One region of the Microbacterium sp. SORGH_AS_0888 genome, then DNA from elsewhere that is predicted to be linked to it. Evidence: riboswitches for the same ligand, from Rfam matches in the RefSeq annotation. Region 1 holds a riboswitch; the other holds the start of a gene.
What was found. A riboswitch is a leader RNA that binds a small molecule or an ion and turns the genes downstream of it on or off. The one in region 1 is predicted to bind glycine.
Positions count from the first base shown of each region.

Region 1 (3,676 bases):
CGCCCGGACGCGCCCGGATACTGCAGGAAAGCACCGAATGCGGCCGGGAGCTCCGCGGGATCGTCGAAGGCCGCCTCGCGCACCTCGATGCCGATCGCGCGCCCGCGGTGGTGCAGCAGCGCTCGGGTCTGCGGCAGCGCGTCCGCGTCGACGAGGAACACGTCCGAGTCCGTGCGGGCGGCGCGGCGAGCCAGCAGCATCCCCTCCACCGCGGCCGTGCCCTCGTCGAGCAGCGAGGCGTTGGCGGTGGGCAGGCCCGTCAGATCGGCGACCATGGTCTGGAACGTGACGAGAGCCTCGAGCCGGCCCTGCGAGATCTCCGGCTGGTAGGGCGTGTAGGCGGTGTACCACGAGGGGTTCTCGAACACGTTCCGCTGGATCACCGCGGGTGTCACGGTGTCGTAGTAGCCGAGGCCGATCATGGCGCGTGCGGGCCGGTTCTGGGAGGCGAGCACGCGCAGCTCGTCGAGAGCCTCGCGCTCGCTCGCGGGCGGCAGGAGCTCGCTCGTCTCCCGCGACGGACGACGCAGGGATGCCGGCACGGCGGCGTCCAGGAGGGCGTCGAGGTCGGCGTAGCCCAGGGTGGCGAGCATACGGCGCTGGGCGTCCGCATCCGTGCCGATGTGACGGGCGGCGAACGCGCCCGTCATGACGCCGCGCCGGTGAGGGTCGTGTAGGCCGCCCGGTCGAGAAGACCGGCCGGCAGCTCGCCGTCGATCTCGACGCGGACGAGCCAGCCCGCGCCGAAGGGGTCGGCGTTGACGAGCGACGGGTCGGAGTCGACCTCGCCGTTGACCTCCAGCACGCGCCCGCTGACGGGGGCGTACAGCTCCCCCACGGACTTCGTGGACTCGATCTCACCGCACACCTGTCCGGCGGTGACGCGCCCCGCGACGGCGGGGAGCTCGACGTAGACGACGTCGCCGAGCTGCGTCGCGGCGTAGTCGGTGATCCCGAAGGTCACGACGGCGCCGTCGACGGCGACCCACTCGTGCTCGGGCGTGTAGCGCAGGGTGTCCAGGTCGACGGTCATTTCTTCCTCCGGTAAAAGGGCAGTGCGGTGACGGTGGCGGGCAGGTGGACGCCGCGGATGTCGATTCCGACCCTCGTGCCGGGTGCGGCGGACGCCGGCTCGAGGTAGGCCATCGCGATCGGATGGCCGAGCGTGGGGCTGAGCGCGCCGCTCGTGACCTCGCCGACGACGGCGCCGTCGAGATCGCGCACGGCATAGCCGGCACGGCCGGCGCGCCGACCGTCGGAGACGAGGCCCACGAGCACCGGGGCGTGCGGGTCCGCCGCGGCCGCGTCGCCGCCGACCACGTGCGCCAGGCCCGCCTGTGACGCACGTACGGCGCGGGTGAGCTCGTGGCCGTAGAGGGGCATCCCGGCCTCGAGGCGCAGTGTGTCGCGTGCAGCGAGTCCCGCGGGGACGAGTCCGAGCGGGGTGCCCGCGGCGAGGATGCCGTCCCAGAGGTCTTCGGCACGTGTGACGGGAACGAGCAGTTCGAAGCCGTCCTCGCCCGTGTAGCCCGTGCGGGCGATGAGCACGCGCGCGTCGAGGAAGGTCGCTCGCGCGCTGCGGAACGACCGGAGCTCGCCGAGGGCCCCCTCGACGGCCAGCCCCGTCACGAGGGAGAGGATCTGGGCCGCCCGCGGCCCCTGCAGAGCCACGAGCGCCATCCGATCGGAGACGTCTTCGACGTCGGCGTCCGGTGCGGACGGGACCGAGGCGAGCGCTCGTCCCACGGCGTCGCGGTTGCCGGCGTTCGCGATCACGAGGTAGTCGTCGGCGCCGGTCCGGTACAGGATGACGTCGTCGACGATGCCTCCGTCGTCGGCGAGCACCAGGGCGTAGCGCGCGAGGTGCTCGCCCATGCCCCCGGCGCGGCCGCCGAGCACGCGGTCGAGGAGGCCGACGGCTCCCGCCCCCGTGACGCGGAACTCCGCCATGTGCGAGACGTCGAACAGGCCGGCGGCCTCGCGCACGGCCCGATGCTCCGCGAGCTCGGATCCGTAGCGCAACGGCAGCTGCCAGCCGCCGAAATCGGTGAAGACGGCGCCGAGCGCTTCGTGCCGCGCGAACAGCACGGTGCGTCCCGGCGGGTGGGTGGAGCGGGGTTCTGACATGAGTTCTCCCGGATCGGGTGGGCGCGTGAGCGCCCGCTGAACTCCCCCTCTGTCATGGGCCTGAGAGCTTCGCTGCCGGTCGTGGGTGACGATCGGCGGCTTTCACCGTCGGCGGATCCCGCAGGATCGCTTTCCAGAGTGGCCCGACCGCGGCGGTACGCGTACCTGAGAGATTGGCGGGGAGGCTTGCTCCTTCGGTGCTCGGCGCGACGTCTGCCGAGGCTCTCCCGCAACGGTCACAGGGCCGGTGTGGACTTGTGGCGCCAGCATAGCGGTCGGATGTCGCGACACGCCCTTCGGCTCCGAGGTCGGCGTGGCGTCCCGCCCGCGTCAGCGCGCGCAGGCCCCCGTCGCGACGGGCGACGCAAGGCCGGCGGCCTGCGCGGCGACGGGCTGGAGCTCGTTCACCGTCATGGCGTAACCGACCTGCGAGCCGTCGTCGGCGCGGGCGAAGACGACACCGGCGACCTCGCCGGCCGCCGTGAGCAGCGGCCCGCCGGAGTTGCCCGGCTCGACGGTGGCCTGGAGCGCGTAGATCTCGCGGGGCGCGGTGCCGCTGTCGTAGATGTCCGGCACCTGAGCGACGCCGACCGAGCGCACGACCGCCTCGCGGCTCGTGAACGGCCCGCCGTAGGGGTACCCGTCGAACACGGCGGCCGCACCGCGGGACAGCACATCCGACAGCGCGAGCGGGGGCGCGCCGTGCACGTCGACGGCGATGACGGCGAGGTCGTCGACCGGATCGAAGTAGACGACCTTGCCGTCCGCCGCAGCGCGTCCGGGCAGCTCCACGACCGGGTCGTCGACGCCCGCCACGACATGCGCGTTCGTCACGACGCGGTCGGGCGCCACGACGAAGCCGCTCCCGGTGAGGTTCTGCCCGCACGACGGGGCGGCGCCCGAGACGCGGGCGACCGACTGAGCGGCGGCGTCGAGCGCAGGGTCCTGGAGATCGACCGGTGGCGCCGTCTCGGGCGCGGGCCCGAGCTCGATGAGCTGCCCGAGCCTGGGCAGGCCGTCCGTGAGCACGGCCTGACGCACCTGGGCGATCGCGGCGGTGACCGGCGTGGGGGTGATCGACTCGATCGTGCCCAGCACCCGCGACGAGGCGACGGCCGCGGACACGGTCGGGATCCCCGCGACGGCGACGCTCTGTGCGACGAGTGAGATCGACAGCGCCGTCAGGACGAGGCTCAGCGCGGCGCCGAGGATGCGATCGAGGGGCTTCAGATGGAGCCGGTCGGTGCGGCGCCGCACGGCCGCTCCGATCGCCGATCCCACGGCCGTGCCGACGACGAGGAGCGCGGCACCCGTGGCGAGCACGACCGTGCCCCGCCATTCGGGCGACGGGACGAGCGGCCCGACGACGGGCATCAGCCACCACGCGGCGATACCGCCGGCGACGAGTCCGATGAGCGCGCCGAGGCTCGCGATGAGGCCGCGCGCGGCGCCACCGACGACCGCCAGCACGAGGAGCGCCACCAGGACGACATCGATCACGATCGCGAGCATGCCTCCCCTTTCCGCCCGCCAGCGTAGAGGGAACCGC
Region 1 is NZ_JAUTAZ010000001.1:304,912-308,587, reverse strand. Features, by position in the region: gene gcvP (aminomethyl-transferring glycine dehydrogenase) at 1-650, opposite strand, end outside; gene gcvH (glycine cleavage system protein GcvH) at 647-1,033, opposite strand; gene gcvT (glycine cleavage system aminomethyltransferase GcvT) at 1,030-2,127, opposite strand; glycine riboswitch at 2,271-2,367, opposite strand; gene QE381_RS01455 (MarP family serine protease) at 2,458-3,639, opposite strand.

Region 2 (3,676 bases), 2.8 Mb from region 1:
GGGATGGGTCGCGCCGACGTCACCGGCCGGTGCGCCGGGTGCGCCGGCGTCGCCGTCGGCGACGACGAACCCGCCGCCGACCGAGTAGAAGGTGCGCTCGGACAGCACCGCGCCCCGGGCGTCCCACGCCGTCAGGACCAGGGCGTTGGGATGGAAGGGCAGGGAGCGCCGCCCGTCGAGCACGACGTCGGCATCGACGTCGAAGGGGACCGGGGATCGGCCCAGGAGCCGCAGCACACCCTCGCGACGGATCCGCTCGTCGATGTCGCGCATGAGCTCGAGATCGCAGCTCTCGGGCCGCTCCCCCGCGAGACCCATGAGCACGGCGCGATCCGATGCGTGGCCGCGACCGGTGGCCCCGAGCGAGCCGAGCAGCTCCACCCGGAGCCGGGCGACGTGAGCGTCCAGCCCCGCGTCGCCCAGCTGGCAGACGAAGGTCCTCGCGGCACGCATCGGGCCCACGGTGTGGGAGCTCGACGGCCCGACACCCACCGAGAACAGCTCGAACGCGCTGACGACCATCAGCGCACGTCCTCGTAGAGCGGATACGCGGCGGCCAACGCCGAGACCCTCGCTCGCAGCTCGGCGATGCGCTCCGGTGCGAGGTCTGCGCGCAGCGCCTCGGCGATGATCTCCGCGACGTCCGTGAAGGCCGCATCGTCGAAGCCGCGCGTCGCGAGCGCGGGTGTGCCGATCCGCAGCCCCGACGTCACCATCGGCGGGCGGGGGTCGTTCGGCACGGCGTTCCGGTTCACCGTGATCCCGACCTCGTGCAGCCGGTCCTCGGCCTGCCTCCCATCGAGCGCAGAGGCCACCAGATCGACGATCAGCAGGTGCACGTCCGTGCCGCCGGTGAGCACGCGCACGCCCTCTGCGGCGACGTCCGGCTGAGTGAGACGGCTCGCGATGATCTGCGCGCCGCGAAGCGTGCGGCGCTGACGGGCGGCGAACTCCTCCCCCGCCGCGATCCCGAACGAGACCGCCTTGGCCGCGATGACGTGCTCGAGCGGCCCGCCCTGCAGGCCGGGGAACACCGCGCGGTCGATGCGCTTGGCGATGTCGGGATCGTCCGTCAGGATGACGCCGCCACGCGGCCCGCCGAGGGTCTTGTGCGTCGTCGAGGTCGTCACATGCGCGTACGGCAGCGGGCTCGGGTGCACGCCCGCGGCGACGAGGCCGGCGAAGTGCGCCATGTCGACCCACAGGTAGACGCCGACCTCGTCGGCGATCTCACGGAAACGCGCGAAGTCGAGGTGGCGAGGGTACGCCGACCACCCGGCGATGATGAGCCTCGGCCGCCTGTCGCGCGCGAGCGCGGCGACCTCGGCCATGTCGATGTAGCCGTCGGCGCCCACGTGATACGCGACGGCGTCGAAGGCCTTCCCGCTGTAGCTCAGCCGCATCCCGTGCGTGAGGTGCCCGCCGTGGGCGAGATCGAGACCGAGGATCGTGTCGCCGTGCTCGAGCAGGCCGAACAGCACGGCCGCGTTCGCCTGTGCGCCCGAATGCGGCTGCACGTTGGCGTAGGCGGCGCCGAACACCCGGCACACGCGCTCGATCGCGAGACGCTCGATCACGTCGATGTGCTCGCAGCCGCCGTAGTACCGGCGGCCGGGGTATCCCTCCGCGTACTTGTTCGTGGCGACCGAGCCCTGGGCCTCCATCACCGCGAGCGGGGCGAAGTTCTCGGACGCGATCATCTCCAGGGTCGTGCGCTGACGTTCGCGCTCCGCGTCGAGGGCGGCGGCGATCTCCGGATCGATGTCTGCGAGCGGAGCGGTGAGGAGGGCAGCGGCGCGCGACGCCGCAGGACGGACGGTCTCAGTGGGCATGGTGGGAGGCTCCCTGTCGGTACCGCGCGGGCGCGCGGCGGTCGGATGGGTCACCTCCCCGCTCTGTCATCGGGCCTGAGAGCTTCACCGCGGATGGCGGCTTGCACCGTGGGCGCAGGCGTGCCTGCTTTCCAGAGTCGCCTCGCCCCCACGGTCTTGGGCCTGAGAGATTGTGCGGGGAGGGCTTGCTCCTTCGGCGCCGCGTCCGCGTGGGACACGGGCTCTCCCGCGGGGGTTCGATCGGCGTGTGGAGTTGTCGTGTGGGGCACGCTAAGGGGTCCGGACCCCGCTCGTCAAACGCGGGATGCCGGGTGTTTCCCCCCGGTGAAATCCCGGTTCCGGACGTTGTCGCGGTCTTGACAGAGGTGACCTGACGCATCACAATCCGCAACGCGATTCATGATACGCAACAGTCCGGCCGCGCACAGCCGTTCCGGGCGCCGCGTAACAGCCGTGTAAAAACTGCGTCACGCTCGCTCGCGAAACCTGGTTCGCGACGGATGGCGCCCTTAGTGTGTTGCGCAGATCGCACAGACGTTTCCTTCAGCGCAACACCCGAACCCCGAGGATGCCATGAGCCGTTCCGCACGCACCCGCCGCCCCGCACCGAAGAGCTACGACTACGTGGTCGTCGGCGGCGGCAGCGCGGGCAGCGTCGTGGCGCGGCGGCTCTCGGACGATCCCGCCGCGCGCGTGCTCGTCCTCGAGGCGGGACGCAGCGACTGGCCGTGGGATCTGTTCATCCAGATGCCGGCCGCGCTCACCTTCCCCAGCGGCCACGCCCTCTACGACTGGAAGTACGAGTCCGAGCCCGAGCCCCACATGCACGGCCGCCGCATCGCCCATGCCCGGGGCAAGGTGCTCGGCGGCTCGTCCTCGATCAACGGCATGATCTTCCAGCGCGGCAACCCGCTCGACTACGAGCGCTGGGGCGAGCTGCCGGGGATGCAGGACTGGGACTGGGCGCACTGCCTGCCCTACTTCAAACGGATGGAGAACGCGCTCGCCGCGTCGATCGGCGACCCCTACCGTGGTCACCACGGACCGCTCGAGCTCGAGAAGGGCCCCGCCACCAACCCCCTCTTCCAGGCGTTCTTCGCCGCGGCCGAGCAGGCCGGCTACCCCCGCACGGAGGACGTCAACGGGTTCCGGCAGGAGGGCTTCGGCCCCTTCGACCGCAACGTGCGCCACGGCCGGCGCCTCTCGGCATCCCGCGCCTACCTCCGTCCGGTCTGGCGCTCGCGCCCCAACCTGACCGTGAAGACCCGGGCGCTGGCCACGCGGATCCTCTTCGAGGGCACGCGCGCCGTCGGCGTCGAGTACCGACGGAACGGGCGCACGCACACGGTGCGAGCGAATGAGGTCGTCCTCGCCGGGGGATCCATCAACACCCCCCAACTGCTCCAGCTGTCGGGGGTCGGTCCGTCCGAGCTGCTCACCTCGCTCGGGATCCCCGTCGTCGTCGACCTCCCCGGGGTCGGCGAGAACCTCCAGGACCACCTCGAGGTGTACATCCAGCACGAGGCGACGCAGCCCGTCTCCATGCAGCCGTACCTCCGACCGCTGAGCATGCCGATGACCGGCCTGAAGTGGCTTCTGGGCCGCACGGGCCCCGCCGCGACGAACCACTTCGAAGGCGGCGGCTTCGTCCGCTCCAACGACGACGTGCGCTGGCCCAACCTCATGTTCCACTTCCTGCCCGTCGCGGTGCGCTACGACGGGCAGATCGCGGATGTCGCCCACGGCTATCAGGTGCACGTCGGACCGATGTACGCCGACACGATCGGACGCCTGCGCATCCGCTCGACCGACCCGACCGAGCACCCCGAGCTCGTCTTCAACTA
Region 2 is NZ_JAUTAZ010000001.1:3,109,435-3,113,110, reverse strand. Features, by position in the region: gene QE381_RS15125 (L-serine ammonia-lyase) at 1-522, opposite strand, end outside; gene glyA (serine hydroxymethyltransferase) at 522-1,832, opposite strand; glycine riboswitch at 1,974-2,071, opposite strand; gene betA (choline dehydrogenase) at 2,406-3,676, shown strand, end outside.
Region 2: another riboswitch for glycine. It lies ahead of glyA (serine hydroxymethyltransferase); the one in region 1 lies ahead of gcvT (glycine cleavage system aminomethyltransferase GcvT).